One region of the Paenibacillus sp. FSL R5-0378 genome, then DNA from elsewhere that is predicted to be linked to it. Evidence: a T-box and tRNA genes for the amino acid it is inferred to sense, from the RefSeq annotation. Region 1 holds a T-box; the other holds one or more tRNA genes.
The links. A T-box is a leader RNA that pairs with one kind of tRNA and senses whether it is charged. The one in region 1 lies ahead of tyrS (tyrosine--tRNA ligase), so its partner is inferred to be a tRNA-Tyr.
Positions count from the first base shown of each region.

Region 2: it has a tRNA-Tyr gene. The T-box ahead of tyrS (tyrosine--tRNA ligase) is inferred to sense a tRNA for this amino acid. The anticodon was not compared.

Region 1 is NZ_JBBPAY010000001.1:5,772,098-5,788,216, forward strand. Features, by position in the region: gene MKY74_RS26790 (DNA repair helicase XPB) at 1-1,243, opposite strand, end outside; gene MKY74_RS26795 (M20 family metallopeptidase) at 1,426-2,601, opposite strand; gene MKY74_RS26800 (YugN family protein) at 2,808-3,155, shown strand; gene ftsW (putative lipid II flippase FtsW) at 3,167-4,426, shown strand; gene MKY74_RS26810 (Asp23/Gls24 family envelope stress response protein) at 4,524-4,910, opposite strand; gene cax (calcium/proton exchanger) at 5,063-6,136, shown strand; gene MKY74_RS26820 (YlaN family protein) at 6,352-6,642, opposite strand; gene MKY74_RS26825 (HPr family phosphocarrier protein) at 6,951-7,196, opposite strand; gene MKY74_RS26830 (aminopeptidase) at 7,340-8,455, opposite strand; gene MKY74_RS26835 (hypothetical protein) at 8,663-9,484, opposite strand; gene MKY74_RS26840 (sensor domain-containing diguanylate cyclase) at 9,621-11,606, opposite strand; gene rpsD (30S ribosomal protein S4) at 12,083-12,682, shown strand; gene tyrS (tyrosine--tRNA ligase) at 12,825-14,078, opposite strand; T-box leader at 14,136-14,399, opposite strand; gene MKY74_RS26855 (transglycosylase domain-containing protein) at 14,548-16,119, shown strand, end outside.
Region 2 is NZ_JBBPAY010000001.1:1,638,685-1,654,803, reverse strand. Features, by position in the region: gene MKY74_RS07520 (PspA/IM30 family protein) at 1-516, opposite strand, end outside; gene MKY74_RS07515 (PspC domain-containing protein) at 520-1,008, opposite strand; gene MKY74_RS07510 (PspA/IM30 family protein) at 1,013-1,687, opposite strand; gene MKY74_RS07505 (LiaF transmembrane domain-containing protein) at 1,766-2,071, opposite strand; tRNA gene MKY74_RS07500 (tRNA-Leu) at 2,705-2,784, opposite strand; tRNA gene MKY74_RS07495 (tRNA-Arg) at 2,803-2,879, opposite strand; tRNA gene MKY74_RS07490 (tRNA-Cys) at 2,892-2,965, opposite strand; tRNA gene MKY74_RS07485 (tRNA-Gly) at 2,975-3,049, opposite strand; tRNA gene MKY74_RS07480 (tRNA-Gln) at 3,056-3,130, opposite strand; tRNA gene MKY74_RS07475 (tRNA-His) at 3,153-3,228, opposite strand; tRNA gene MKY74_RS07470 (tRNA-Trp) at 3,260-3,333, opposite strand; tRNA gene MKY74_RS07465 (tRNA-Tyr) at 3,344-3,429, opposite strand; tRNA gene MKY74_RS07460 (tRNA-Thr) at 3,433-3,508, opposite strand; tRNA gene MKY74_RS07455 (tRNA-Phe) at 3,532-3,607, opposite strand; tRNA gene MKY74_RS07450 (tRNA-Asp) at 3,665-3,741, opposite strand; tRNA gene MKY74_RS07445 (tRNA-Met) at 3,779-3,852, opposite strand; tRNA gene MKY74_RS07440 (tRNA-Val) at 3,888-3,963, opposite strand; tRNA gene MKY74_RS07435 (tRNA-Glu) at 4,057-4,131, opposite strand; tRNA gene MKY74_RS07430 (tRNA-Ser) at 4,141-4,232, opposite strand; tRNA gene MKY74_RS07425 (tRNA-Asn) at 4,237-4,312, opposite strand; rRNA gene MKY74_RS07420 (23S ribosomal RNA) at 4,381-7,310, opposite strand; rRNA gene MKY74_RS07415 (16S ribosomal RNA) at 7,590-9,142, opposite strand; gene MKY74_RS07410 (nucleotidyltransferase-like protein) at 9,648-10,526, opposite strand; gene MKY74_RS07405 (DUF2614 family zinc ribbon-containing protein) at 10,649-11,041, shown strand; gene MKY74_RS07400 (glycosyl hydrolase family 18 protein) at 11,125-12,837, opposite strand; gene perR (peroxide-responsive transcriptional repressor PerR) at 12,960-13,385, opposite strand; gene MKY74_RS07390 (DUF4097 family beta strand repeat-containing protein) at 13,509-14,780, opposite strand; gene MKY74_RS07385 (hypothetical protein) at 14,843-15,478, opposite strand; gene MKY74_RS07380 (MgtC/SapB family protein) at 15,627-16,119, opposite strand, start outside.

The DNA.
Region 1 (16,119 bases):
GCAGCCTGCGGACGACCTCGAGCTTGCCGGGATTTTCGGCGGCGATGCGGAACTTCTCCTTGCCCTCTGCATACGCGTATGCTTCACGCAGCTCCGGCTCCATCGCCACCCGGACTTCCGTGCATTCGACCTTCGCAATCCAGCCCATGGACTCCAGCTCCTTCCATGGCATCTCGTAGCGTTTCGGCCCGATCAGCGAAAATACATCCTGCTCGCAGCCGTCCTCCCGTACGAGCGTAGCGGTCAGTCCAAGCCGGCGGGTCGCCTGGATATCGGCCGTCGCCCGGAACACCGGAGCCGGCAGCAGATGCACCTCATCGTAAATGATGAGCCCCCAGTTCCGTTCGTTAAACAGACGCATATGCTCAAACTCGTCCTCTTTGGAGCGGCGGTGCGTCAAAATTTGATAGGTGGCCACGGTGACCGGGCGCACCTCCTTTTTCTGCCCTGTATACTCCCCGATCTGGGAAGGATCGAGCGTCGTCTTGTCGGTTAGCTCCGCGATCCACTGTCCGACGGAGGTCGCGTTCGACGTCAGAATCAGACACTCGCACTGCTGCTTCTCCAGCACGCCAAGGCCGATGACCGTTTTCCCGGCTCCGCAAGGGAGCACCAGCACCCCGCTGCCTCCGCTCCCGGCCACCCCTTCAAAAGCGTCGGCCGCCGCCTGCTGGTAGTCCCGCAACGCAAATGAGCCGCCCTGCGCTTTCCAGCCCAACTGCAGCGGCTGTCCCTCATGATATCCGGCCAAGTCTAGGACCGGATATCCGAGCCGCGTCAGCTCCTGCTTGATCCGTCCGCGGCGGACCGCATCAAGCTCGGCCTGCTCCGGCGCGGCGCGCCGCAGCCCGCTGGCCTGCACGGCGGGTATCGCCAGCACTTCATCCAGCAGCTGCGGATCGGATGCCGTCAGCCGCAGCTTCCCGGCTTCCGCCTTCCCCGCCTCGATCCGGAGCTTCCCGTATCTGCCCACCAGGCTGCGGATGTCCTGGATTAACGCGGATGGAACCTCCCATCTGGAAATCGAAGCCAGGGCGACGACGATTTCCTCCGCGGTCCATCCCAGCGAAGCGGCATTCCACAGCGATAACGGAGTGATCCGGTACGTATGAAACGCAGAAGGACTCTTGACCAGCTCTGCAAAATGGGCCAGCTTCCCGCGGGCTTCCTCAAAGCCCGGATGTCCGCATTCCAGCAGGACGGTCCGGTCCCGCTGCACGATGCACGCTTTTGTATCGCTCATCAAATCCCCTTCTTTCAATCCGAATGGTTCTTTCAGCCTCAAACATATGAAAAAGTTCATCTCCTAGAGCGGAAATGAACTTTTCCTCTTCCATTTCAAGTTTTCCCATCGTCCGCCAAAACATTCGTGCCTTCAGGAACCCACTCCTGCAAGACCGGGGAGACTCGGCGGCCCGAGCCTGCCTATTCCCATCCCTGATAGGATTGGGTCATCGTCACCAGCAGCTTGGCGGCGCTCAGCATGGCCGATTCGTCAAAGTCAAACCTTGGATGATGGTGCGGGTAGACGGCCTGAAGCTCTTCGTTGCCTGCGCCCACAAACATAAAGCACCCGGGGATTTCCTGCAAATAATATGCGAAGTCCTCCGCAGGCATAATCTTCTCGCAGCGCTCCACCTTCGACTCCCCGAACACCTTCGGCGCTTCGCGGAAAAACCTTTCCGTCTCCGCTTCATCATTCACAAGCGGCGGGTAACCCATCAAATATTGAATTTTCGACTCCGCTCCATAAGTCTGCGCCGTAAGCCGAGTTATTTCTTCGATCCGTTCGCGGATAAATTGGCGCGTCTCCTCATCAAATGTCCGTACGGTCCCGGTAATCCGGCACGATTCGGCGATGACGTTCTGCGCGCTTCCGCCCTGGATCGTTCCGATCGTAACGACCGCCGGCCGAAGCGGGTTGACCGAACGGCTGACGATGCTCTGCAGCTGCATGACCAGCGCCGATCCGGCCACCACGCTGTCCACCGTCACGTGCGGCATGCCACCGTGGCCGCCTTTACCGATGATATCGATAAAGAACTCATCCGCTGCCGCCATCATCGGCCCCGGCGTGCTGGCCGCGGTTCCTGCCGGGAACGGCGTCCATAAGTGCACGCCGTACACCGCGTCGGCCCCCTCCAGAACGCCGGCCTCGATCATCCCCTTGGCTCCGCCCGGACATACCTCCTCCGCCGGTTGAAATACGAACCGGATCTCTCCAGGAAGATCTTCCTTCCGGGCGCTGAAGTATGTCGCCACCGCCAGCAGGATCGACGTATGCCCGTCGTGACCGCAAGCATGCATGACGCCCGGAACTTCGGACGAATAATCGCACGACTTTTCATCCTGGATCGGAAGCGCGTCCATGTCCGCCCGGAGCACGACCGTTTTCCCCGGCTTGCTTCCTTTTAATACGCCGACTACCCCGTATCCGCCGCCAAACCGCGTCCGGACGTCGATCCCCAACTCCCGCAGCCTGTCCGCCACGAACGCCGACGTCTTCTCCTCGTGGTAAGACAGCTCCGGATGCCGGTGCAGATACCGCCTCCACTCCACCATTTGCGGCTGCAGCTTGCTCAGCAATGCTTCTTCTTTCATATGTATCCGTCCTCTCGCCATAGAATGGATGTTAAGTTGCCGATATGTCATCCCACATCGCGGTTGTGAACCCTTTTTTCTATTGTAGCAGAAACGCTTAAGATGGGGTATCGCCCCAATACTGCCAAGGCTTGCACAAGTGTTTAAAACATAATATCATGAGTAAAGAACTTTACAGGCAACCAATAGAGGAGGATTTAGTAACCATGATTTTTGAAAATACGGGACTGGACGGCATCAAAGCCGACCTGGCGTTTATGGACGAAGTAGCCGAGAAAGTAGGCTTTGTCCGCTGGCAGTGGGAATACTACCGCGCTACATATGACTATAAGATCGAAGATAAAAACACCAATTCGGAGTATTTCGTACGGATCAACACCCGTGCGGTGGAGGGCAAGCTGGAACACCCAAGCGCTGTGCTGCAAATTGAAGCTGTGTATATGGGCAAAGCGACCTTCCCTCACGGGCTGGAATACGAATCTCCGATTCCGTCGTCCATCATGGGGATTGCAACCAAGAAGCTTCAGCAGTTTAAAGCCGCTCTGGAAGCCTAAGCAGGTCTCTTATGAGAGAAGAAAAACCCCAACAAACCAAGAGAGGGACGCCGGATTTCCAACTGCTCATCCTTACCTTGCTGTTGGTTGGTTTTGGGCTGGTCATGGTATTCAGCGCCAGTTCGAGCTTGGCCATCGCTAGCAAGAAGTTTCACTATGACTCGCTTTATTTTACGAAAAGACAGTTCATATTCGCCGCTCTGGGTACCGTTGCAATGTTTGTTGCGATGAACATTCCATATACCAGGTACAAGAAGCTGTTTGCCCCGCTGTTTATCGTGACGGTCATTCTGTTGGTTTTGGTCCTTCTGGTCGGCCAGGTTAACAATGGCGCCAGAAGCTGGTTCGGCTTCGCTGGTCTCGGTATCCAGCCGACGGAGATCGCGAAGATCGCGATTATCCTGTACCTTTCCGCTTTGATCAGCAAAAAAGGGGAGCGCTTCCGAGACCTGCGGACAGGCTATATCCCGGTCATGGTTATTGTCGGCTTCGTCGCCGGGCTCATCATGATGCAGCCGGACCTCGGCTCCTGCCTCATTCTGGTAGCCACGAGCGCCCTGATCATCTATGCCGGCGGCGCGAGCCTCAAGCATATGATAGGGTCAGCCCTGCTGCTGATCCTCGGTGCGAGCCTCGTGCTCGGAGCTAACGCCCTGATCAAGTCGGTGTCCCATAGCGGGGAGCAGGCGGTGCAATCGAGCAACTATAAGCTCGGCCGGATTAACGCCTTCTTGGACCCGACTAAGGATCCTCAGGGGGAGGGCTACAATCTGCTGCAGTCGCTGACCGCTATCGGTGAAGGGCAGTTGACCGGAGCCGGATTCGGCAAAAGCGTCCAGAAGCTTCATTATTTGCCTAACCCCTATAACGACTTTATCTTCTCCGTCATCGGCGAAGAGTTCGGATTTATCGGAACGTCGATCTTCCTGATCGTCTATATTTACTTCATCTGGCGCGGAATCATCATCGCACTGAGGTGCCCCGATCCGTTCGGAACGCTTGTCGGCATCGGGATTATGGGCTTGATTGCCATTCAGGCGTTCATCAACATCGGAGGCGTCACCCAAACGATCCCGCTGACCGGGGTAACCCTGCCGTTCATCAGTTACGGCGGAACTTCCCTGCTGATCATGATGGCGAGCATGGGGATCATGCTCAGCATCTCGCGGATCAGTACGCTGCCGTCGAAGCAGGAACAGGTGAAGTCGGTGACCGTCAAGAAACCGTCGGTCGCCGTCTCCTCCCGCAATCAGACGCGCCGCTTCAACTGAACCTTCAGGGGATACCCTGAAGCGACTCATACCAAAAAGACTAGAGGACGCCTAAGTCCCCTAGTCTTTTTTTCGTCTTATTCGTGTGTTCGTGTGCTTATTTGGTGCGCGTAGGTACCTCTTCAATCATGTCATCTTTAAAAGCGACGCCTTCCACTTTCACGTTCACTTCGACCACACGCAGACCGGTCATGCTTTCGACAGCTTCACGCACGTTTTGCTGAAGCATGCGGGATACTTCGTGAATCGGGGTTTCGTACAGCACGATGATTCGCAGGTCAATGGCCGCTTCCAGCTGGCCAACCTCCACCGTGACACCCTTCTGCACGTTTTTTCCGCTCAGGCGCTTGGCCCATCCTTCCGACAAACCACCCGACATAGCTGCGATCCCTGGTGTTTCGAGTGCGGCCAGTCCGGCGATTTTCGCTACGACATCATCTGCAATCCGTATGGTTCCATTCTCTAGTTGGAGTTGTTCCGACATGCTCCATCCTCCTTTACATCCATTATCCGTTATTGTAAATCCTAACAGGCCCAAAAAGCAAATCCCAAGCCCTGCCGATTTGTTTACAACCTTATGCAATTTGGGTATATTGAATAAGAATCGAACTTACATAAGGCAAGAGGTGTCAAAAATTGAAAAAATGGATCAGCCCCACCCTGCTCATCGCCTTCTTTATCCTTAGTGCTGTGGGACATTTCGCAGGCTGGGACGCAACGCTGCAGTTTATTCTGTCCGCGATTTCTGTCATCTTTGTGGCCGGATTTTTGGGCAAAGCGACGGAGAACGTATCGCATTATGCCGGACAGCGGCTCGGTGGATTCCTGAACGCCACCTTCGGTAACGCAGCGGAGCTGATTATCGCCATCTTCCTCGTGAAGGAAGGCTTGTTCGACATGGTCAAAGCCAGTCTGACCGGCTCGGTAATCGGAAACTTGCTGCTGGTACTGGGACTCAGCATTTTTGCCGGGGGACTGAAGTTTAAAGTTCAGAGCTTCAACGTATCATTGGCGGGTATGAACGGCTCCCTGATGCTCGTCGCCGTGATCGCTCTGATCGTGCCTGCGGTCTTCCTGCGCAGCCATTCCATTACCGGAAGCGATACCCAGCTGCTGAGCCTTATCGTAGCTTGTATCTTAATCGTGGCTTACCTTGCCTGGCTGGTCTTCTCGATGATTACGCACAAGAAATACTTGGCGGATGTCACCGACGAAGAAGATGAAGAGCTGCCTCATGAACGCGAGCCGGAATGGTCCAAGGGCAAATCGATCCTGTATCTCCTTCTGGCGACCGTTATGGTCGCTTTCGTGAGCGAATGGCTGGTAGATACGCTGGAGACCTTTACGACGCGATTTGGGCTTAGTGAGCTGTTCGTAGGTGCGTTCCTCGTGGCCATCATCGGCAATGCGGCAGAGCACAGTGCGGCCGTCATGCTGGCTATGAAGAACAAGATCGGCGCAGCGGTCGAAATCGCCGTAGGCAGCAGCCTGCAGATCGCTTTGTTCGTCGCCCCCGTGCTGGTGCTGGTCAGCTACTTCTTCGGGCCTACCACGATGGACCTGGTGTTTACGACCATAGAGCTGCTTGCGATTGGCGTGTCGGTATTTATCGCCAAGTCTATTATCCAGGATGGCAAAACGAACTGGTATGAAGGTCTGCTGCTGCTGGTCGTATACGTTATTTTGGGCGTATCGTTTTTCTTGGTGTAGCAAGGCAGCTTAAGCTCTTAACCCTGCATAGCAGGGAAACGCAAAAAAGGCATGCACTCCGCTGGAGCGCATGCCTTTTTATACGTATAAATTTATAAATCTCGGGACCTCCAATGTGAAGGCCAAGCTGCAACTACTCATCATCGTGTGATACAGAAACACAGGTGGTCTGTATTCTGCATCTTATGTAAGCCTGCTTGCGACAGGCTGATGATTTAGGCTTCCCTGTTGTTCAGGGCTTCATAGAGGTTGGCCAGATTCTTCTCCAGCTCACTGACCAGCTGTTTGCCTGTAAGTTCGGGCACAAGACCGGCACGTACGGCAAAATCAACCTCACGTGAAAATCCGTACATCTGGGTGTCCAGCACTTCCTCATAGAGAGGGCAATAGCGTGTGGCCAGATTCTCCATTTGTACTTCAATAAGCTTCTCTATTTTCTCTGCATCATCTTTCAGCAGATTAATCGCCTTAATATTCAACTGCTCCTGCAGCTCAGATGAAGTCATGCATCTTCCCCCCTATGTCCAAAATCCTACAATTACACCCTTGTATTCTATTCTTAATATTAGACGAAATTGAACACCAATACAAGAACCTGGCCCAGAAAAACGTCCCCGGGAAGCCGAAGGAACAGGAAACTCTGGCCCATCGTCCGCAAAGGCCCCGGGTTTCAATGCCAAGCGCGGCGCAAAGGGACTCTAAGGGGAAGGCTGGCGGCGGTGCAAGGTTCTAGAATAACCCCGGTACATATCAAGGTTATGACTTTAAAAAAAGCGCCCTTACTGTTGCCAGCAGGTGCGCTCTTCTTCATCGCTTACTCAGAGACCACGTTGACGTTCAGGCCGTGTTTGGCAAACACTTCCTTCATCGCCGTTTTAGCCTCGTCCGCATCCGGTCCATGAACATGAAGCTCATAGCTTTGGCTGCTTACGAGTGTCGTAAACAGACCGAGGATACTTTTGACATCGATGTACTTGTTTTCCGCTTGAAGTACGATCGAAGAGGTAAATTGGCTTGCCGTTTGGGCGATTTCTACAACAGCTGCGTTGTTACTGGACATAGGATCCCTCCGTAGCTTTTGATATCAAGTATACTATGATTTTACCACTTTTATGATACATTGAATCCGCTTTCTCGCGCAAGGAATTTCTAAAAGCGCTGAACCGTGGGCCTCACGGGCCGGGTTCCCTTCTTCAGCTATTCCTATTTCAAGTTTTCAGGGTTCAGCCCCTGCAGTTCCGGAATGACGAAGATGCCGTCTTTGCGGATCAGCACGTCGTCGAAGTAGATCTCCCCGCCGCCGTAGTCTTCACGCTGAATCAGCACGATATCCCAGTGGATGGAGGAGCGGTTGCCGTTATCCGTTACTTCATAGGCTTGACCCGGGGTGAAGTGGATGCTGCCGGCAATTTTTTCGTCGAACAGAATGTCCTTCATCGGGTGCAAAATGTATGGATTAAACCCGATCGCGAATTCGCCGATATAGCGTGCCCCTTCATCCGAGTCCAAAATGTTGTTCAGGCGCTCGGTATCGTTGCTGGTCGCTTCCACGATCTTTCCGTCCTTGAAGGTAAACTTGATATTTTCGAACGAAATGCCGTTGTATACCGTGCTGGTGTTGTAGCTGATCGTGCCGTTGACCGAATCACGTACCGGTGCGCTGTATACCTCGCCGTCCGGAATGTTCTTCTCGCCTGCGCATTTTTCGGCGCCGATTCCCTTAATGGAAAAGCTGAGATCGGTGCCCGGGCCGACGATACGGACCTTGTCCGTCTTTCTCATCAGCTCGGCAAGCGGATCCTGCGCTTTGTCCATCTTGGCGTAATCGAGGTTGCATACGTCAAAATAGAAGTCCTCAAAGGCTTCCGTGCTCATATTGGCCAACTGCGCCATGCTTGGGTTCGGATAACGCAGCACCACCCATTTGGTGTGGTTGACGCGCTGCCCGCTATGTACCGGATGATTATAGAGCGAATTGAACAGTTTTACCTTTTCGTCAGGAACGTCGGCCAGATCGTTGACGTTCTCTCCGGCGCGGATGCCGATATAGCAGTCCATCTGCTTCATCCGGTTCAGGTCGATGTCCGCCCATGTCTTGAGCATCTCTTCGCTCGCGTTCATCAGCATCGTACGCTGCACCGATTTGTCGGTAATTTGTACGAACGGACGTCCTCCCCGTTTGCCAACTTCATCAATGACGGCCTTCAGCAGGTCGCGCTCCGAGCCGATCATCTCGACAAGGACGTTCTCCCCCGGCTGTACGTTCACGGAATAACCGACGAGGTTTTCCGCCAGTTTTTGAATTCTAGGATCACGCATTACTTATTTCCTCCCCTTGACATAACCTGTAAGCTATTTATTTGAACAAAGGTTAATTCATTCAGACTTATTGTAGCACGCATGGCAAGTCCCGTCAGCATGAGCCCTCCGGATGCAGGCGGAAAGCCCCAAGTCTGCCTGTCGGATGATGACCAAATGAGCAGCCGCCCGATCGTCCGGTATGGAACTTGTCGTCACCGGGCGAGCCTAAGGCTGGAATGATACATCATTGACCATCGTCTCCCGCGTCTGCGCACCGTCCAGATTGATATAGTCGATCGCGCTCTCGGAGGTCAGACGAACCGGAAATCCGGACTTTCGGTTAATCGTCAAATGATAGACCGTGCTGACCTGGGCATCGTTCAGCATCTGCCGCAGCTGCTTGTCCCCCTGATTCCAGAGCGTCTGCAGCTTTTGCTTTTGCCCGGACTGTGCATGGGTGTATCCCGGCTGCTTGCGGAGACCCTCCATTTCCGATTCAAGCTGCTTCGCCAAAAAGTCCTTTGCACTGGAGCCTTCCAGTTCGATCCGCAGCACTTTAGTGCCGCGGCCCGCGCTGGACTCCACCTTGATGCTTTTGGGAAGCCCATGAATGCCGTCGAGCTGCTGCAGAGGGTTTAACCGGGTTAATGAAGGAGAGTTATCCTCAGGGTTCGCTTCACTCGACAGCCTCACCCATCCCCCGTCCTGCCTGCGGAAATTCGTCACCTTTACGGTCTTCCCGGTGATTCCCCGTGCCTGGAGTCCCGTGGTCTGAACCGCCTCCCCAGTAGGGATCACGCTCTCCATGGTCAGCTGGTCGTGCCCCGTGAGCCTGCCGGTGTAAGCAAAGTTCTGCACCTGCCCCTGATCCTGGGCACGAACCGAAGCCAGTCCGCTAAATGAAAACGAATCGATGCCGGCAAGTCCGGTAATCGTCTGGGAAAACCACTCCTCCGGCGATTTCGAGTCCTGAAACATGCCGCAGCCTGTCAAACCGCCGCAAAGGCCGAGCAGCAGCAAGGCGGGAAGTACCATTTTTTTCATCATGGGAAAACTGCCTTTCCGGACAAAATGAACCAAGGTTCATTTTTCGATCATAGGTCCTTTTTGCTTTATAGGCTGTCCCCCGCCCGGCCAGTTCATGCAAAAATAAGGCGCCCCCACCCGAGAGTGAGGCCGCCTGCTACATATCGTTCATGTTTTCCATTTGGATTTGGTTGCGTCCGCTGTTCTTTGCCCTGTAGAGGGCCATATCCGCTCTGTAGAACAAGCTGTCTACACTCACCTGCGGGTCCGTCCAGCACCATTCCGCGATTCCGCTTGAAATCGTTACGGACGGGCTTGTCTCCCGGGCGACCCGGCTCCGGATCACTTCAGCGACTTTGACCGCCTGGTGCACCCCTAGCTGCGGCATATACACAGCCAGCTCTTCCCCGCCCCAGCGTGCAGGCACGTCTTCCTCCCGAATGGAGGATTTCACGATATCGCTGACCTGCCTGAGAATGTCGTCCCCTTTCTGGTGGCCGTATGTATCGTTAACCTGTTTGAATTCATCAATGTCCACCACGATCAGAGACCCGCAAAAATCGCTCACTTGATACTGCTGGATCATCTTATCAAGGTAATGGCGGGCGTACATGTCGGTCAGCATATCCCGGTTGGCCATCCGTCTCAGCTCGGCGTGGAGCAGCGCGTTGCTCACCGACAGGCCGATATGGCTGGACAAGGTCTGCAGAAGCCGGTAGTTGTCATAGGAAAAATAATGAGGGCTGCGGTGCGTCAGCAGAATCGCCCCCATTACCTTGCCGTTTACGGTCAGCGGTGAAGCGATGAGGGATTGCGAATGCGTGATTTCCATCAGCTTTGAGGGGACTTTGCCGTTCAGCGAATAGTCTGACAGAATTACAGGTTCCTTTTTATGAAAAACAAGTCCGCCGAAGCCGTACTCTGCGTCAAAAGACGGGGCAAGACCGGGAACGTTGGATGCCATGACCTCCAGAACGTCCCGCTCCTCATTGTACTGCAGGAAGCAGCAGTAATCCGCCTGAAAAATATCCAGCATCTCCTCGCTGGCAAACTTGTAGATATCCCCCAGCTTGAGGCTCTGGTTCAGCCGGTGGGTCAATTCGTTAATGAGGCGCAGCTCATGAATCAGCAGGTTCGACTGCTCGTAGAGCTTCGCATTCTCGAACGCGTTCCCCGCCGTGTCGACCACCATGCTGATCAGCTGCAGATCTAAATCTTCCCGGAGCTCCCGGGACATCACCAGATGCAGCACCCCGTAGACGCCCTGCTTGCCGCCGAGCGGTATCGCGATTTCGGTCTGGCCTTCCATTCCTTCGCCGCTGCCATCCTGCATCATGAGCCTTCCATCCATAAAAGACCTGACGCAGATATCCTCGCCCCAGGGGTGAAACACGAGCGGTTCTACCCGCGGATTGCGGCTTTGATGGTCCTGGGACATGAGCAGCCTCGCCCGGATGGTGGGGTACAGTACTTCAAGGCTGTCCAGAACTTCCGTCAGCACGGTTTCGACGTCGATCTGATCATGCATCCGCTGCATGATTTGGAACAGGATGGACCGGCGGTTGGCTTCCCGTTCCGTGCTTTCCTGTACCTTCAGAATATCCGATACGAGGGCGAACTTAAAGCTTTTGTACAGGCAGGAACGGTAGTGAAGCGCCATCGCGGCAACGGTGTCCCGGATTCCTTCATCAAAAAAGCGTGCGGGGATTCCGCAGACCAGAAGGCACACCAGCGCATGGTCCCGGCGTGTAAAGACCGGAATAACCGTCGTGACCCAGGAGCTTCCGCGATCCGCCGGGTCATCAGGATGGACCCAGACTTGTTCCCCGGACTCCAGGCAGCGCCCGATCTCTCCCGTCAAACCGCAGAAAGGTTCCGCAAGGAGAGCTTCATCGCCTTCGATCCACCGCCCCTCGTAATCCGTCACGGCCCACAGGGCTTGTCCGCTTAACGTCAGCGCCTGCCCTTCAGTGCGCCATTGGAGAAAGGCTTCCTGAATCACGTGATCCACATAGGGCAAATCATGAATGGACAAGTCGATCTCCTGCAGCCAGGAAGTAGCCGACTCTGAGGGAAACGCCAGCTCGGTATTCGTCTGGAACAGGCTTTGATGCTTGGTTGTTTCTCGTTGGTGTTCTGACATAGACAGGCGCTCCTTTACACCGTGCCCAGAGGGTGTCTTTCAAGGCACCATAGAATCACAATCAATCATTGTCATCCTTGCAATATGAAAATCCCCTGACAAAGTCGGGTTATGTCGGATGTGTTATAATAATCATATTCTACTCTGTTCCAAGCAATTTTGCACTCATATTTCAGATATTCGTCCTACTTTTTTAGGACTATAGCCCTATCGACAAAATTAGACTTTTCCAGCACAATGTCAGGCCTTGACTTTTGCCTACTCTATAATATAAAATCTATTGTTGAAAAAGACTGCAATATAGTCTTGATTTGGGCGTAACGTTGTGTCACCCTCACGTCATTTGTTGCTGACAGGACAGCGGCTGAACTTTCCCGTCAGTTGTGCGGTTCGTACTAGAACGCACAGGTAAACAAATACGGCGCAAATAGAGCCCTACTGTAAATTATTCGAAAAATAAAGGAGTCTACTATAACATGGCACGTTACACAGGTCCAAAGTTCAAATTGAGCCGTCGTCTGGGAATTTCCCTGAGCGGTACTGGTAAAGAATTGAAACGCCCTTTTCCTCCGGGACAGCACGGTCCTAACCAACGGAGAAAAATGAGCAACTACGGTATGCAGCTTCAAGAAAAACAAAAATTGCGCCACATGTACGGTTTGGGTGAAAAGCAATTCCGCACGCTGTTCGACAGAGCGCAAAAAATGCAAGGTATTGCCGGTGAAAACTTCATGTTCTTGCTGGAAAGCCGTTTGGACAACCTTGTTTACCGTCTTGGTTTCGCTAACTCCCGTGCAGGAGCGCGCCAATTGGTCGCTCACGGTCACGTGACTGTTAACGGCAAGAAAGTAAACGTTGCTTCCTACCAAGTAAGCACAGGCGACGTGATCGGTCTTCGCGAAAGAAGCCGCAGCCTCTCTTCTATTAAAGAAGCGCTGGAAAACCGTACGCATCTGCCAGGCTACCTGGAGTACAACGATGGAGCTTTGGAAGGTAAATACATCCGTTTCCCAGAGCGCGCCGAGCTTTCCCAAGACATCGACGAAAGACAAATCGTCGAATTCTACAACCGTTAATATTTGCTGCAACCAAGCCTGGAACTTTATGTTCCGGGCTTTTTTGTTTATTCTGGATGAAAAACAGGGCTGACTGGCAGCCCTGTGTATCGTGGTAGTATCCCCCGGCCTCTCCCAGCCTTCTCACGGCTTCTTACATCTTCTATAGCAGCCGGAGCTTGGCAAATTTGCGTCTTCCCGCTTGAACGATATCGCCGTCCCGGACCGTGATCTCCGCATGGGGATCCTCGATTTTCACTTCATTCAGCTTGACCGCTCCTTGCTGAATGCTCCTTCTGGCCTCGCTGTTGGAAGAAGCAAATCCGATAAGGGTCAGCAGCCGGACCAGCCGGATGGCCCCTCCCTGCAGCTCGTTTTCGGGGATATCGCGCAGCTCGATATCTTCAGGAAGCGCACGCTGCTGAAAGACAGTGACGAAATGCTGCCGGGCCGCTTCGGCCGCCTCCTGCCCGTGATACATCCGGACAAAGGCTGCCGCCAGGCTCATTTTGGCATCCCTTGGATGGATACGGCCGCCTTCCAATCCTTCGCGCAGAATCTGAAGGTCTTCATTCGTTATATCCGTGGCCAGCTCGAAGTATTTCACCATCAGCCCATCCGGCACCGACATCGTTTTGCCGAACATTTCGTTCGGTGCGTCATCGATTCCGATGTAATTACCGAGGCTTTTGCTCATCTTCTGCACGCCATCCAGCCCTTCCAGCAGCGGCAGCGTGACCGCCACCTGCGGCTCTGCCCCGTATTCCTTCTGCAAGGTGCGGCCCATCATGAGATTAAACGTCTGATCCGTACCGCCGATCTCGATATCCGTCTCCAGCGCCACCGAATCCATGCCCTGCATCAGCGGGTAGAAAAACTCGTGAATGCTGATCGGGAGACCGCCGGCATACCGTTTGGAAAAATCGTCTCGCTCCAGCATCCGGGCCACCGTCACTTTGGAACCGAGCCCGATCACGTCGGCAAAGGTCATCGGTCCGAGCCATTCGGAGTTGTAGTATACCTTCGCTTTGTCCGGACTTAATATTTTGAACGCCTGAGCCTGGTACGTTTCCGCATTCCGCTTCACGTCCTCTTCCGTCAGCTGCCTGCGGGTTTCCGATTTCCCGGTCGGGTCGCCGATCCGGCCCGTGAAATCCCCGATGATCAGCTGCACCTCATGGCCCAGCTCCTGAAACTGCCGCAGCTTGTGCAGCACTACCGTGTGCCCCATATGAATGTCCGGAGCGGATGGATCAAGACCCAGCTTTACCTTGAGCGGCCGTCCTTGCACAACCGACCGGATCACCTTGCGTTCCAGCTCTTCGTTCGGCAGGATTTCGACCGTCCCCCTCCTGATGACAGCCAGTTGGCGTTCAACCTCTTCCTTCTGGGCCGGCGTGAGTTGTTCCCAGTTCATCGTCATCAACCTCTCTCTGATCCGTTAGAATGTACAGCAAAAAGGCTCCTTCGCGTCCCAAGGGACGAGAAGGAGCCTGCTCGCGTTACCACCCTAATTAAAGCAGCCGTTACGGGACGATTCCCTTCCACATACTGCTTTCACTTCATTACGATAACGGACTGCCAGGTCCGGTGCCAGACTACTTACGCTCCTGGTGACGCGCGTTCCTCCGGACGGCTCAAGACGGTAATTCAAAGGGAGAGGCTGCCGGTTTGCACCACCCACCGGCTCTCTGATCAGCTCAGGCTCCCTTCTACTGGAGTCTTTCTTTGCCTTTTGACGATATGTTCTTTTTGGATTAACCCTATTTATACCACACACCCGAAAAAAGTCAATGTTTGCCATCCATTTGGCCACGATTCGATCTCTGCATTCAAAATACGCAATTTATGCTATAATAGTTCCGTCAAAAGGAGGATAGCCACGAATGGTTGAAGATAACAAACAAAAGCCGGAAGAGCAGATCGCTCCGAAAAAACGGTCCTACGGCCGCATCATCGGCCTTACCGCGATGTGGACGCTGGTCGTTATCGTTATGGGAGCGCTGTTCGCCGGCGGTACGGCAGCCGGGTACCTCACTTCCATCGTGAAGGATGATCCGGTCCGTTCCAGGGCATTGATTGACCAGAAGATGAGCGAGAACTCCATTACGGGATTCGCCTACTTCCGTGACGGCACCCCCATCGGACAGCTTCGGACCGATGAGGACAGACGCCCCGTGGAGTATAAGCAGATACCGCCCATCGTCATCGACGCCGTCGTATCGATTGAAGACAATAACTTTTTTACACATAAGGGTGTTGACATCAAGGGCACGCTCCGTGCCGTCAAACAGAAGCTTCTGCATGAATCCGTGCAGACCGGAGGAAGCACGCTCACCCAGCAGCTGGCCAGACGCGTTTTCCTGAACCTGGACAAAACGGAAGACCGGAAATTCAAGGAAATTTTGCTCGCGCTCCGGCTGGAGCGGTTTATGACGAAAGAAGAAATTTTAACGGCATACTTAAACAAGGTTCCGTTTGGCAACGGATCCAGCGGCTACAATCTGTACGGTATTCAGGCCGCAGCCAAAGGCATTTTTAATATTAGTGATCTCAGTAAATTGAACGTCGCCGAGGCGGCTTATTTGGCCGGTCTTCCTCAGCTGCCTTCAAGATATTCGGCCTTCAACGGCAAAGGCGAGTTTAACGAAGCTAACTTTAAGCGCGCCATCGACCGGCAGCATCTGGTGCTCCGGCGTATGCTTGAGGAGAACAAAATCACGGAAGCCCAGTATAAGGAAGCGCTCGCTTTCGACATCCGTAAACAGCTGGCTCCCCATGTGGAGAAGGCATACGCGACCTTCCCTTATCTGATGATGGAAACGGAGCGCCAAGGCGCCCAAATCATCATGCAGCTGAATGAGCAGGCGGAAGGCAAGGTTCCCGGGGACGATGCGAAGCAGGACGGCGACCTGCTTGAAGAAGCCCGGCAGCAGCTCAGCACGGGCGGGTATCGGATCTATACCACCATTGATAAAAAGGTGTACAATACGATGCATAAAATCGCCGAGGATGACAGCAACTTCTCCCCTGACAGCAAAACCAAGGGGGCCGAGCAAACGGCGGCCATGATGATCAACAACAAGACCGGCGCCATTCTCGGCATGATCGAGGGCCGTGATTTTAACAAAGAACAGATGAACTATGCGACCCAGATGATCCGCCAGCCGGGATCGACGATGAAGCCGATTGCGGCTTACCTGCCGGCGATTGAGTCCGGCGCAATTCAACCGGCAAGCGTGGTTGACGATTCGCCGATCATTTTGCCGGACTGGCAAAAAGGGTATCATATTCCCAAAAACTCAACTTCGGGATATAAAGGATTGATGACGGCGCGCTCCGCACTCAACAATTCCGTGAATACGGTCGCGCTTAAACTATACAATAACGTTGTCGGAATCCAGAACGCTTGGAGCTTTGCCAAGAAGCTCGGGATCACGACCCTGCAACCGGATGAT
Region 2 (16,119 bases), 4.1 Mb from region 1:
GCGGTGGAATCCAAGGGACGCGCTGCCGCTTTCGATCGTATGCAGGCTGCTGATTTGAGACATTTGCTTTTTGGCTTTCGCCATTTGCGCACGGGCTACGAGCTCATTGCGCTTGTTGCGCATTTTGTAGAACTCGTCTTTCATGTCATGGAGTTGCTGTACCAGTTCTTTAGCTTGTGCCTCGGATTGAGCGTGCAGTTCTTGGTACTCGGACAGTTTTTGGTCAAAATAAATCTTTTCCTCGAGCAGCTTGCGCGCTACTTCTTCCTGGCCGTTACGAAGTGCCAGTTCAGCTTGTGCCTCACGTTGGCCGGCCATCTTCACGGCTTCTTCCACGCGCTGCTTCATGCGGCGTTCATTGGCCATTTGCTTCGCTACTGTAACTTCCGCGTCATGGATTTCTGCCTCCATATCGCGCAGATACTGGTTCAGCATAATTACCGGATCTTCAACTTTATCCAATACCTCGTTCACCGATGCTTTCGTCATATCCTTAATTCTTTTAAATACTCCCATGTTTTACACTTCTCCCTTCTCGTACTTAGATAATTTTTTTTTCAATTCCTCAAGCTCTTTCTTCATGGCTTTCTTCTCGATATCTTCCATCATGGCGTCCAGGTCGGATGCGGACGAGCTGTATCCGCCCGGTCTGCCTCCGCCGTAAGGCGAACCGTTGTATTTGGCTCTAGGGTCAAAAGATTGGGCACCATAAGCGTCGTTGCCTTGCTGACCGTTGCCGTAGTAGCTGCCGGACCCCATACTATTGCCGTAGTATCCGCCCCCAGCTGCCCCCGGTCCCGGTCCATATGGATTAAAAGGTGTCGTAGGTTCTTTAGGGATGACCAAAGCCGCGATAAAGTAGATGAACAGCGTGGTCCCGCCGGTAAATGGGATACTGATCAAAAACAGGATCCGCAGCAGCGTGGAATCGATGCCAAAGGTATCGGACAGACCGCCGCACAAACCGGTGACCATTTTATCGCGGGTCGATCGGTATAGCTTGCTCATGACGTTACTCCTTTCCGCTGTTGTTCAGCTTTTCCTTCAGGCGGGCCAGCTCCCTTTCCAGCACGCTGGATACCGTTCCGCTGGCTTGCTCGAACAGTTCCTGACCGCCGCGGCGCAGATCGCGCAGACTGCGTGCTTCAAATTCCCAATCGGAAATGCGGTCTTCCAGACGGTTGAACATCTTGGGAACATCCTGTCCGCCAAAACCTTCCATGCGCTGATTCATCCGCTGCTGAAGTCTGAGGGTTTCCATCCGTGCCGCGTAGTATTGACGTTTGCTGTACACGGTTTGGTACTCCAATTTCAGGTCGTTCAGTTGATTTTCCAGCTCGGTGAGCGACTGGCGGGTTGTATCCAGCAGTCCTCCGTATTGCTCGAGCTTTTCTTCATAGATGATTTTTTCCTGCAGTGCGAGCTTGGCTAGATGATCCTCGCCGGCCTTCAGAGCCAGCAGCGCCTGCTCCTCACGCTTTTCCTTCATGTTGGATGCCTGATCCACTTGCTGCTTCAGCTGTCTCACGTGAGCGGAGTACTGCTGAACGAGCTTCTCGGCTTCCATAATATCGTCACGCGTTGATGCCAAAAACTGATCGATCAACCGTACCGGGTCCTGACTTTGTTCCAAACGTTCATTTAATGTCGCTACGGTGATATCCCGTACCCTGCGAAATACGCTCATCTGTTTTTGCTCCCTCCTTATAAGCTGTGATCGCCTATTCGTTTGATTGTATTTATTGAAGGTAATTCTTTGTTACCGTTACATCCACTTCGACGACTTCTTACCTTTCAGCAGCATAATCCCGAACACTACCAGGGCAATTCCCAGCAGCGGTCCGATGATCCAGGACAGCTTCGCCAGAAGTCCCATGACACCGAATGCGAGGATAATCGTACCGATGACCACCTTACCTCTGCGAATTCCATAATAGCCGAGCACGATCATCAGGATCGGGAAGATCAATCCGATCAGCCTGCCGAATAATGGAGCGAATACTCCCAGGAGCATCAGTGCCCCGATTGCGATCAATACGATCGCCCAACCAGAAGTTTTATTTGTTCTCATGCATTGTCACCGCCTTTCGTTTGTATCAACCTTATGACTCTATTTTAGGTTCAATCCGGGTTTTCCAAAACGGACCCAAGACGGTTTTTAATCCTAGACCTAAGTCGGGGGAAGGCTCGGACCTTAGACGAAGCAAGCTTTTTCTGCATGTAACGCGGCAGCCACATCCTCCACTGGCAGCTCCAATTGCCCGTTTATAGGGCATGATCAACACGCTCTGGAACTTCAATGAGCAGTTTACTTATACAATGCTTGGGATAGGGAGTCGTTGGAGGCTCTGAGCAAGGGATTTAGCACTTAGCTAAAGAAACATAGAGCCTGTTTAACCCGGTTAAAGCTGGCTGGAATGGTTTATCAGCTTTAAACAAGGATGGGGAAAACGTTCAAAGGGAGTAATGGTAGAACGAACGGATTGATCAGAGGATCTTTAAATACCATACAGTCATACAAATAAACGCAATACGAATTATAATGGCCGTCTTTCAGCGGGATGTCATCAGGTGGCTGATTGGAAGGAGAAGTGCAAGTGTACAGCAGGATGAGGGATTAACGAACGACGAACGATGGCTCGGTGTACAATGTTAGTCTATACAAGAAAAAGCCTTGGATATTTTCCAAGGCTTTTCTCTATGATGCCGGTGAAGGGACTCGAACCCCCACGGTTTCCCTCACGATTTTGAGTCGCGCGCGTCTGCCAATTCCGCCACACCGGCATATTCAGTTAAAAAAAATGGCGCGCCCTAAGAGATTCGAACTCCTGACCTTTTGATTCGTAGTCAAACGCTCTATCCAGCTGAGCTAAGGGCGCATATGAAGTTAATGGAGGCGCCACCCAGATTCGAACTGGGGATAAAGCTTTTGCAGAGCTGTGCCTTACCACTTGGCTATGGCGCCGAAATCAAATGGAGCGGACGACGGGAATCGAACCCGCGACCCTCGCCTTGGCAAGGCGATGCTCTACCGCTGAGCCACGTCCGCTTAAACTGGCTGGGGATATAGGATTCGAACCTATGCATGACGGAGTCAAAGTCCGTTGCCTTACCGCTTGGCTAATCCCCAACAAGATTGTCATTATAAGTTATGGGGCGATCGATGGGACTTGAACCCACGAATGCCGGAGCCACAATCCGGTGCGTTAACCCCTTCGCCACGACCGCCATAATAAAAGATATGAAGCTGTATTTCGAATGGCAGGGGCAGCAGGAATTGAACCCACACTAACGGTTTTGGAGACCGCTGTTCTACCTTTAAACTATGCCCCTATAATAAAACTGGTGGAGGCTGATGGATTCGAACCACCGAACTCGTACGAGAACAGATTTACAGTCTGCTGCGTTTGGCCACTTCGCTAAGCCTCCATATGGTGCCGGCGAGAGGACTTGAACCCCCAACCTACTGATTACAAGTCAGTTGCTCTACCAATTGAGCTACACCGGCTTTTATGCTTATTATTAAATTCATGGTGGCTCGGGACGGAATCGAACCGCCGACACGAGGATTTTCAGTCCTCTGCTCTACCGACTGAGCTACCGAGCCTAATTTTGTTTCTATCAAGAGTATTATTGCAACAAACTAAACTCTCAAGAAAATAAATGGCGGAACCGACGGGATTCGAACCCGCGATCTCCTGCGTGACAGGCAGGCATGTTAGGCCTCTACACCACGGTTCCACGGCCAATTATGTATCTCCATAAATAAGGAGATAAATTGCGGGGGCAGGATTTGAACCTGCGACCTTCGGGTTATGAGCCCGACGAGCTACCGGACTGCTCCACCCCGCGTCATTAAAAAATATTTATTTTCTTTAAAGTATACATGGTGGAGGCTGAGGGGATCGAACCCCCGACCCTCTGCTTGTAAGGCAGATGCTCTCCCAGCTGAGCTAAGCCTCCATAAGAAACACTTTTAATATCTTAGCAGATAAACCACTAAAAAGGCAAGCATTTTTTCTTTTGGATTCTCATCCCTGAAGCTAATAATTAAAGTGGTGACCCGTATGGGATTCGAACCCATGTTACCTCCGTGAAAGGGAGGTGTCTTAACCCCTTGACCAACGGGCCAAACTATAATGGCGGAGAGAGAGGGATTCGAACCCTCGAGACGCTTTTGGCGCCTACACGATTTCCAATCGTGCTCCTTCGGCCAACTCGGACACCTCTCCATAATGGCTCCCCGAACAGGACTCGAACCTGTGACAACTCGATTAACAGTCGAGTGCTCTACCAACTGAGCTATCAGGGAACAATATTTAATTCAAGTGTTTGATCACCTGAAAACTAGATACGAAACGAATCTACATTTTATATTTTTTGGATAAGCCCTCGACCGATTAGTATTGGTCAGCTCCATGCATTGCTGCACTTCCACCTCCAACCTATCTACCTCGTCGTCTACAAGGGGTCTTACATACTGGGAAATCTCATCTTGAGGGGGGCTTCACGCTTAGATGCTTTCAGCGCTTATCCCGTCCGTACGTAGCTACCCAGCCATGCTCCTGGCGGAACAACTGGTGCACCAGCGGTACGTCCATCCCGGTCCTCTCGTACTAAGGACAGCTCCTCTCAAATTTCCTACGCCCACGACAGATAGGGACCGAACTGTCTCACGACGTTCTGAACCCAGCTCGCGTACCGCTTTAATGGGCGAACAGCCCAACCCTTGGGACCTACTTCAGCCCCAGGATGCGATGAGCCGACATCGAGGTGCCAAACCTCCCCGTCGATGTGGACTCTTGGGGGAGATAAGCCTGTTATCCCCAGGGTAGCTTTTATCCGTTGAGCGATGGCCCTTCCATGCGGTACCACCGGATCACTAAGCCCGACTTTCGTCCCTGCTCGACTTGTAGGTCTCGCAGTCAAGCTCCCTTCTGCCTTTGCACTCTTCGAATGATTTCCAACCATTCTGAGGGAACCTTGGGGCGCCTCCGTTACTCTTTAGGAGGCGACCGCCCCAGTCAAACTGCCCACCTGACACTGTCCCCATACCGGATCACGGTACCAGGTTAGAACCTAGATACGATCAGGGTGGTATCCCAACGGCGCCTCCACCCAAGCTGGCGCTCAGGTTTCAAAGGCTCCCACCTATCCTGTACAGATCGTACCCAAATCCAATATCAAGCTGCAGTAAAGCTCCATGGGGTCTTTCCGTCTTGTCGCGGGTAACCTGCATCTTCACAGGTATTAAAATTTCACCGGATCTCTCGTTGAGACAGCGCCCAAGTCGTTACGCCATTCGTGCGGGTCAGAATTTACCTGACAAGGAATTTCGCTACCTTAGGACCGTTATAGTTACGGCCGCCGTTTACTGGGGCTTCGGTTCACAGCTTCGGGGTAAACCCCTAACCGCTCCCCTTAACCTTCCAGCACCGGGCAGGCGTCAGCCCGTATACTTCGCCTTGCGGCTTCGCACAGACCTGTGTTTTTGCTAAACAGTCGCTTGGGCCTTTTCACTGCGGCCCCCTCGTGCTATTCACACTACCGGGGCACCCCTTCTCCCGAAGTTACGGGGTCATTTTGCCGAGTTCCTTAACGAGAGTTCTTCCGCGCGCCTTAGAATTCTCTTCTCGCCTACCTGTGTCGGTTTGCGGTACGGGCACCTTCACCTGGTTAGAGGCTTTTCTTGGCAGTGTGAGATCATGACCTTCGGTACTGTAATTTTCCCTCCCCGTCACAGCCCAGCCTTAAAGTGTGCGGATTTGCCTACACACCAGCCTCACTGCTTGGACGAGCATCCATCAGCTCGCGTCACTACCCTCCTGCGTCACCCCATCACTCATAACGGTTTACGGTGGTACAGGAATTTCAACCTGTTGTCCTTCGATTACGCCTGTCGGCCTCACCTTAGGTCCCGACTTACCCTGAGCGGACGAGCCTTCCTCAGGAAACCTTGGGCTTTCGGCGGATCAGATTCTCACTGATCTTTTCGTTACTCATACCGGCATTCTCACTTGTATACGCTCCAGCACTCCTTACGGTATACCTTCAACGCTGTATACAACGCTCCCCTACCCCTGATGCATACGCATCAAGCCATAGCTTCGGTGGTGTGTTTAGCCCCGTTACATTTTCGGCGCAGAGTCACTCGACCAGTGAGCTATTACGCACTCTTTCAATGGTGGCTGCTTCTAAGCCAACATCCTGGTTGTCTGTGCAACTCCACATCCTTTCCCACTTAACACACACTTGGGGACCTTAGCTGATGGTCTGGGCTGTTTCCCTTTTGACAATGGATCTTAGCACTCACTGTCTGACTCCCGGTTACAAGTCAATGGCATTCGGAGTTTGACTGAGCTTGGTAACCCTTGCGGGCCCCGCACCCAATCAGTGCTCTACCTCCACGACTCTATTCACCGAGGCTAGCCCTAAAGCTATTTCGGGGAGAACCAGCTATCTCCGAGTTCGATTGGAATTTCTCCGCTACCCCCACCTCATCCCCGAATTTTTCAACATTCGTGGGTTCGGGCCTCCAGTGCGTGTTACCGCACCTTCACCCTGGACAGGGGTAGATCACACGGTTTCGGGTCTACGTCCACGTACTTAATCGCCCTATTCAGACTCGCTTTCGCTGCGGCTCCGGCTTCTCACCTTAACCTTGCACGGGAACGTAACTCGCCGGTTCATTCTACAAAAGGCACGCCATCACCCATAAACAGGGCTCTGACTTCTTGTAAGCACACGGTTTCAGGTTCTATTTCACTCCCCTTCCGGGGTGCTTTTCACCTTTCCCTCACGGTACTGTTTCACTATCGGTCGCTAGGGAGTATTTAGCCTTAGCAGATGGTCCTGCCAGATTCATACGGGGTTTCACGTGCCCCGCACTACTCGGGATCCGTCTCGGAGGGAACTGACTTTCGGCTACAGGGCTTTTACCTTCTATGCCGGGCCTTTCCAGACCTCTTCGCCTAACCAATTCCTTTGTAACTCCATGTGAGACGTCCCACAACCCCGGCCAGCAAGCTGACCGGTTTAGGCTGTTCCGCGTTCGCTCGCCGCTACTGACGGAATCACTCTTGTTTTCTCTTCCTCAGGGTACTTAGATGTTTCAGTTCCCCTGGTATGCCTCAATCTGTCCTATGTATTCAGACAGAAGTGACTGACTATTACATCAGCCGGGTTTCCCCATTCGGACATCCCCGGATCAAAGCTTGCTTACAGCTCCCCGAGGCAGTATCGTTGTTCGCCACGTCCTTCATCGGCTCCTAGCGCCTAGGCATCCTCCGTGTGCTCTTAGTAGCTTAACCATGCTACTTTTAAGACTTAACTTGTTGTGACACAAGTTCAGCTAAAAGGATATTTCTAAAACGCAGATTCGTTTCGTTATCTAGTTTTCAAGGATCAAATCATCCAGTCTCGCGACCGGACTTATATCATACCAAATCCCGAATCGCTTGGCTACAAGCAAGTTCTGGAAATCGTATGCGAGAGTTTGAACTCTCAAAACTGACCAACGAGTGAGTAACTAGCCGACCGGCTAGATTTAGTATTTGAATGCTTCCATCGCAGGAAGCGATTCTCCATAGAAAGGAGGTGATCCAGCCGCACCTTCCGATACGGCTACCTTGTTACGACTTCACCCCAATCATCTACCCCACCTTCGGCGGCTGGCTCCTTGCGGTTACCTCACCGACTTCGGGTGTTGTAAACTCTCGTGGTGTGACGGGCGGTGTGTACAAGACCCGGGAACGTATTCACCGCGGCATGCTGATCCGCGATTACTAGCAATTCCGACTTCATGCAGGCGAGTTGCAGCCTGCAATCCGAACTGAGACCAGCTTTGATAGGATTGGCTCCACCTCGCGGCTTCGCTTCCCGTTGTACTGGCCATTGTAGTACGTGTGTAGCCCAGGTCATAAGGGGCATGATGATTTGACGTCATCCCCGCCTTCCTCCGGTTTGTCACCGGCAGTCATTCTAGAGTGCCCACCCGAAGTGCTGGCAACTAAAATCAAGGGTTGCGCTCGTTGCGGGACTTAACCCAACATCTCACGACACGAGCTGACGACAACCATGCACCACCTGTCTCCTCTGTCCCGAAGGAAAGGTCTATCTCTAGACCGGTCAGAGGGATGTCAAGACCTGGTAAGGTTCTTCGCGTTGCTTCGAATTAAACCACATACTCCACTGCTTGTGCGGGTCCCCGTCAATTCCTTTGAGTTTCAGTCTTGCGACCGTACTCCCCAGGCGGAATGCTTAATGTGTTAACTTCGGCACCAAGGGTATCGAAACCCCTAACACCTAGCATTCATCGTTTACGGCGTGGACTACCAGGGTATCTAATCCTGTTTGCTCCCCACGCTTTCGCGCCTCAGCGTCAGTTACAGCCCAGAGAGTCGCCTTCGCCACTGGTGTTCCTCCACATATCTACGCATTTCACCGCTACACGTGGAATTCCACTCTCCTCTTCTGCACTCAAGTCACCCAGTTTCCAGTGCGAACCAAGGTTGAGCCTTGGCCTTAAACACCAGACTTAAATGACCGCCTGCGCGCGCTTTACGCCCAATAATTCCGGACAACGCTTGCCCCCTACGTATTACCGCGGCTGCTGGCACGTAGTTAGCCGGGGCTTTCTTCTCAGGTACCGTCACTCCGATAGCAGTTACTCTATCGGACGTTCTTCCCTGGCAACAGAGCTTTACGATCCGAAAACCTTCATCACTCACGCGGCGTTGCTCCGTCAGGCTTTCGCCCATTGCGGAAGATTCCCTACTGCTGCCTCCCGTAGGAGTCTGGGCCGTGTCTCAGTCCCAGTGTGGCCGTTCACCCTCTCAGGTCGGCTACGCATCGTCGCCTTGGTGAGCCGTTACCTCACCAACTAGCTAATGCGCCGCAGGCCCATCCGCAAGTGACAGATTGCTCCGTCTTTCATCATCCCCTCAGGAGAGGAAATGAGATATCCGGTATTAGCTCACGTTTCCGTGGGTTATCCCGGTCTTGCAGGCAGGTTGCCTACGTGTTACTCACCCGTCCGCCGCTAACCATCAGGAGAGCAAGCTCTCCATCAAGTCCGCTCGACTTGCATGTATTAGGCACGCCGCCAGCGTTCGTCCTGAGCCAGGATCAAACTCTCCAAGAAAGTTTGTGACTCATTTTGAATCTGACGAGATTGATTTAATCTCAATCGCTCCGGTCATAAGACCGTCGCGTTTATACTCACTCGTTGTTCAGTTTTCAAAGATCAAACTTCGTTTCGTTGTCATCGCTGTGTTTCAGCGGCGACTTTTATAATATATCATATTGCCCATCTTTTCGTCAAGTATTTTTTTAATTTCTTTTAAAATCTTGTCGAATTATCAGGTTTCAAGGAAACCGTCATTGAATGGGGCGAGATATAATTTAACACATAAACAATAATGGAGTCAACCACTTTTTGAAATCCGCATGTCTCTTCAAATTTCCCCAATCTTCCCCGAACTATACCCTTAGAGAAGTATTAAACGGATATACACGGTGAATCTGCATTTCCCAAACACTACACAGCTACACGCGATTGTTCACAGTACCTCTTTACCTTTGGAAAACAAAAAAAGAGGGACCCTCCCCTCTCTTCCGAACCTACATATATACAATTGCAAATACAGTCATTCGGCGGAATAGCGAATCCCCTGATTCCCGTAAGTCGCCCCTTCGCTCCAGACCGCCGTTTCACGTACCAGCGACCGGTTGACCAGCGTCCGCAGTACCAGCGGCAGCTTGTTGCTGATCATATCGAGCTCGGGATGATGAGCCAGCTCTTCCACACTCCAGGGCTTCGGCCGGCTTCTCAAAATGTTCAGCAGCAGCACCGTGCACTCGGCCATCTTGGACATGACTGAAAACTCACAGGCAAGCATGACCAGCTCGACGCGCTGAGCGAGCGTTTCCGTACTCTGGGTTAGTTCTTCATACAGTTTATGAATGGCCGTGTTAAGTCCCCGCACCTGCTCCCATACGGCTTTCTCCGGGAGAACCTTCTGCTCGATCAGCTCGATCTTGGCCCAATGCTTCAACGAATTCAGCACACTGTGGTAAGCATCCGTGTAAAAGCCTTCCTGCATATAACGTTTGGCTTCCACGTACATCCATAGAAAATGTGAAAATTCATACAGCATCTTCCGGTCCCTCAGCGGCTGCCTGAATTCAATGAAATCTTGGCGAAGCTGGGCCAGCCGGGCATACGGATCGTGAACGATCTCTCCCTCCATGAAACATTTCACCAGGTCCCCCTTCTCGCCGGCCACCAGCCAACGCCGAAGCGAGCCCAAACTGACATGCAGCACTTGGCAGCGCAGTTCCCCTGCCATCGTATGTTCTACGGTTAACGGTTTATCTTCTTGGTCGCGAACGATTAGTATAATAAGATCAAAGTCATGCAGCAGCGATCCATCAAATTTATGACCCTCTTGGCGAAAAATAATAGTTCCCATGGCATCGACATAAACCGACTCTCCATAAAAAAAGGACAAATTGGACAAATTCACGTCTCCCTCCATGCATTCCTTGGCGAAAGTGAGCCAATTCAGTTATAATATACTTCTACATGTCCATGTCAGTTCCTTCTTTTTGTAAATACAACAAATTTGATGATAGGAGCTAAAGATTCATGATTTTCAATCAAGCGAAAATTAACGCTTTTCGTCTTTGGGGCCTGCTGCTGACGATGCTGGGTATGGGTCTGATGGTTCTGGGGACGGCCGGTATCGTATTTTGGGGACATGCCGGTAAGGTGTTCGCAGCCATCGGTCTTGTGATTGGCCTGATTTCCATGATGGGCAGCCTCGGAATATATTTCTGGGCCGGCATGCTGTCGACCAGCGCGCTGCAGCTCGAATGTCCGGAATGTCACAAATTGACCAAAATGCTCGGAAAAACCGACCGCTGCATGTTCTGCCGCACGATCCTGACGCTGGATCCCAACCAGGCGAATATTACTCCCGAAGAGCTGCAAGCCGCTCAGCAAGGCCAGGGAGCCCAAGCAACGCCGCATCATCATTAAATACAAAAAAACCGGTACGACCTGATCACAGGCTGTACCGGTTTTTTATTACATAAAGTATAAGTGCTGATTCAATAAGGTAATTACTGCTGTATTCCTTTTAACACTTTCCAGGCATCCTCCGTCCCGAAGCTTCGCGTCCATGCCGCAACGCCGCCCAATTTGAGCGACTTGGCCAAGTCCACTCTCGCCTGCAGGGATACCGCGTCTTCAATCCATATTTTTTTCAGGACTCCGTCTTCCTTATACTCCACATAATGCTGCTTCACGTCTTCCAGATACTTCGGCTTCAGTTTCTTTTCGGCCAAAATATCTTTGACGGTCTTCATGCCGACCGCTTTGGAGGACACTTCGACTTTCCCGTTCTTGCTCGCTTCCGACCAGATCCGCGTATACAGCGGCACGGCCAGTATCAACTTCTGCGGCGGCACGTCGTCCTCATCCAGGATCTTTCGCGCAGCCGCTTCCGCCCAAGGGAGGGAAGAAACCGAGCCGGCTTCCGGACTTGATGCCCAATGCTCATCGTAAGCCATCAGCATAATAAAATCCGCGGCTTCGCTCAGTGCACTGCGGTCCAGAAATTTAGACCACAGCTCGCTGCTTGATTTCGGCGTGACGTCAACCGATAAGATCAGTCCTCGATCCTGTGCCAGCGGCTTCAATTCACGCACAAACTGCGTAATATTGGGTCCGTCCTTCGTTTTTACATTTTCAAAATCGATGTTGATCCCGTCCAGATGATACATCTGCGCCAGCTCCAGCAGCTGGCTGATCGTATTCAGCCGCGTTTCGTAGGTGGCCATCGCGCTCGTAGTTATGTCCGCATCGAAGCTGTTATTGATCAGCCCCCATACCTCCATCTTGCGGGCGTGGGCTTTATTCACATAGGCCATATCCGCATTGCTGCGCACGTTGCCTTTGCCGTCGATAATGCTGAACCAGGTCGGGCTGACGACGTTGACACCGTCCAGTCCGTCCAACACGGCCGGATCGGGTTTGTTCTGGTAGACTGCTTCCCACGCCAGGTTGACGGGTTTGCCTTTCCAGCTGCGCTCCGCCCGGGTTGGCGGGATAGGCGGAATTTCGATCGTCTTTGTGTCCCCAAGTGAGACTTCATCCTTGCGGACATACCCGCTGTAGCCGTTATCCATCTGGGCGAAATACCAGGATCCCTTCGAATCCCAAATCCGCAGAGGGGTACCACCCTTCATGTCAGCCAGAATCGGCGAATGGATGGAATCCCCCTTTCGGAGCTTCACCTTATCGTCAGGCTGGCCTTTGGCCGTCCCCATCTGTATGGTATCCCCGGCTTTCATCAAAATGACGGCACCCGTAGCGGCATCCTCATGGATGTTAACCCCGTACAGTTCCTTAAGCGGCTGAATCGGCATGTACGGCACGCCGTCCTTTTCCTCCGGAGCAAACCGGAGCTCAACCGGCTTGTTGTTCAGCTGCGCTTTTTTCTGTCCTGTCTGCAGCCGCATGACCCGCACCGGCGTCGTCAAAATGATGGACTGGGTCCCTGATTCATATCGAATCGTCGGATCCACCACCTTCTGCAGTACCGGCAGCGGAAGCATCAGCTGTTCTCCGGCTCCTTCGGCTGGTTCTGCCTGAAGCTTCCCTTCCACGAAAATAGGCTTGTCCATGCCGCGCCAATCCGGTTTTTCATGCAAAGGATTCGGTAGAATTTCGGTCACTGTCAGATAGGCCCCGGCAATGATCAGGCACAAGCCCAGGAATATCGTAAAGCGCCTCCCCGCTGAGGGGCGACGTCTGCGTCTTCTTCTGTTCACTCGCTAATCCTCCGTCATTTTATTCAAATTATGCCTTCCGGTAGGTTCCGGATGATCGGAAAGTGCTGCCTGAAAAACAAAAACGTGAAGAATCCTTTGCAGGAGTCCGCACGTTTCAAAAATCATTGTTCTTTGCAAGAACTGCATATCCCATAAAGCTCCATCCTCAAGTCCTTGACCTTGAATCCAGTGCTCTGTTCCGCTGTATGCTCCACATCCTTCAGGGAAGGATACATGAAATCTTCAATTTTGCCGCATTTCTCGCAGATCACGTGGAAGTGATCCGACACGTTGGCATCAAAGCGGCTCGAATTATCTCCATAGGTCAGCTCATGGACCATTCCCGCTTCCATAAACATCTTCAAATTGTTATATACGGTCGCGACGCTCATGCTCGGAAACTTGGGCTCGAGTGCGCGGTATATCTCATCCGCCGTCGGATGGTTCATGGACTCCATCAAATAGGCCAAAATCGCATGACGTTGGGGCGTAATCCGAACACCTGTTGCCTTCAGTTGTTCTAGTGCATGTTGGACTCGCGTAGACATGATTCCCACCGCCTTTAATGTTTTAACATAGTCGTTAATAACTTTATTGTACGTTTATCTTTTGAGCTTTGTCAACGGACCCCGCCCCACAGAAGCCGTTAAAGCTTCCATGTTCATCCTTTTCTAATATTTATTCACATTTAGTTCGCTGTTGCCTTCGACATGGATCGTATAATCACCGGTGCCGATTTCGCCGGTAATGCTCTTCTTGTCCACGACAAACTCGGGGAACATATTATGAATATCGCCATAGCTGATCGTTCCATCAATAGCGTAGTTGCCTTCCCCTGGCAGATCAAGGATAAGCTCCCCGACAGCGCTGTAGATGTCCCAGTTTCCGCCGACGGAGCTCGATCTTGCCGTAATATCGCCGTTGAGCGACTCTGCCGTCAAATCCGATTTGATGTCATCCACATAAATGTTGCCGTTCTTGGTGCTTACATTGATTTTTCCCTGGGCCCGAATGACCGACAGATTCCCGACCTGGGATGTCAGCGCAACAGAATCGGAAACATCGATCGCCTCCATATTCCCCCGGTTGGTCGTGAGATCAACCGAGCCGGTAACGTTCGCGGCCTGAACACCCCCGTTCAGCGTTTTTCCTTTAACCTGCCCAAGAATATGGTTCAGCTTAAGTTCGCCATTTGCACTTTCCAGCGTAATTTGCTCAATGGCCTCAACATTATTCAAGGTAATACCGCCGTTCATCGTCCGGATTGAAAAATTAAAGCGGCGGTCTTCCGGCAGCGTAATGGTCAGGTTCATCCGCGGCTGCCTTTTGCCGGATTGCCCGTAAGCCTTGCCTTTGGTTTGAATCGTAACGGTGGTTCCGTCGCTGACGTCGACCGTGGATTCCTGCCCGATCACATCCGCTTCCGGCCCCGTAATCTGATCCACCCACATCTCGGTGTCTACCCGAATGTCGTCCACAGGTCCCCGCTGCAGCAAAATATCGCCATTAATATTGTCAACATTCACTGCTTGGGTCTCGAAGGCGACAGGAATCGAAATCGGGTCCTTATCAAACCGCTTACCCTTAGCCTCACTGTAGTCCACACCAGCCGCCGTCAAATTCAGACTGACCTTATTCCACAAGTGAAGGTAGTGGTCTTGTTCGGTGACGACAAAGACGGAAGCCGACAGCAGTACGGCCACCAGCACTCCGCGGATATCCAGCCGGAAACGCCCCCAGCCGGGTGTTCGCGATTTCCGCATAAACCAGTACAGCACAATATATTCAGCACCCCACAGGACGGCCAGCAGCGGCCACCATTTTAGCAGGAGCAGCATGTATTCGGTCCCTTGAACCGCATCCGTCAACAGCAGTGCACCGGTCACAACCAGCAGCAGCACGGCAGTAAAACGCCCCACCCGCAATTTGGGTTTTCGGTTCACGTTGTCGATCACCTCTTTCCACGCTGCAGCACGGCCATAAAATCAGGCTATGGTGCAGCGGTTCATCTTCCACGTCTTTGGTTTAAAAACAGGAGCGTCTCCCGAAGCCCGAAAAACAAACCAAGGACGATCAAAACGACCGCAGCCGCGGTTTGTCCGTACTGTTCAATAAACATGCCAAGCCATTTGGGCTTCTGATAAAAGGCGATCATCAGCAGCCCGCCAGCAACCAGATATACGCCGAAAGCGATGCTGCGTTCCAAGGCAAAGGGATGCGCCCGTTCCGTCTCCTCTTCATCCGGCAGCTCAAGCCCAGCCCTTCTCCGGTGATAAATCACATAATCCGCGGCTTGAAGCACATCATAAACGCTATAAAAATAAGCGACAGGAAATAAAAGCGCGAGCAAAATAAGCAATGGCACGTTGATCTGGATGCCGATGGAAGAAAAATAGAGCAGCGCCGACGCATCCAGCATCAGCGCGAATATAAGAGAAATCCCTTTACGGTACAATCCCAGATAAATATGGCCGAGTCCCGGACAAATCGCTGCAAGAAGCCCTGCGGTAAATTTGCGCTTGCGGGAATACAGCCGGCGCTTGCGGACTCCCCGCTCCGCCTTGGAATAAATGCGTAACCGCCGTTTACCTTTCTGCGGTTCGTCCGCTGACTTTGTTGAGTGACGTCCGGCAGAATGCATGCTTGCAGCTCCTTTCTTTAAATGGTTTGGCCGAGTCCTTTTTCCTGATAGTACCCTATTCTGTCCCCTAATTAACAGGTCAATATCTGGATTATCCGGCCTGTCAAAGCAAAAACCCCCGGTCACCCGGGAGCTTTCGGCGTTTTTGTCAGTCTAGGGACACCAGTGTAATTCCTTCCAGCTTCCGGATTTGCGAAGCCAGCTGCAGCGGATCAAAGGAATGCTTGATCAGGACGTGCATCGAGATCTCAAGCGTGGTGGAGGGAGGCTCCAGCTCAAAGGGCGCGGCTGCACTCCGTTCATTGATAATCAATTTTTTCACGGCGATACCTTCCGCCTGCACCAATTCCGAGATCGATTCAAGCAGCCCCGGAACCGAAACGGCGTGGAACGTGAACAGGTGGAGCTTGCTCCCTTTGATATAACGCTGCTCCAGCTTATTAAATACCACGAGCGTCAGTAATATAAGCAGCGTTGCAGCGACGGACGCGAAATAAAATCCGGCGCCGACAGACAAGCCGACCGCAGCGACGACCCATACCGAAGCCGCCGTCGTTAAACCGGTAATGGATTTACCGGTAAACAGAATCGTTCCGGCTCCCAGGAATCCGATCCCCGTAATGACGGCCGATGCCAAACGG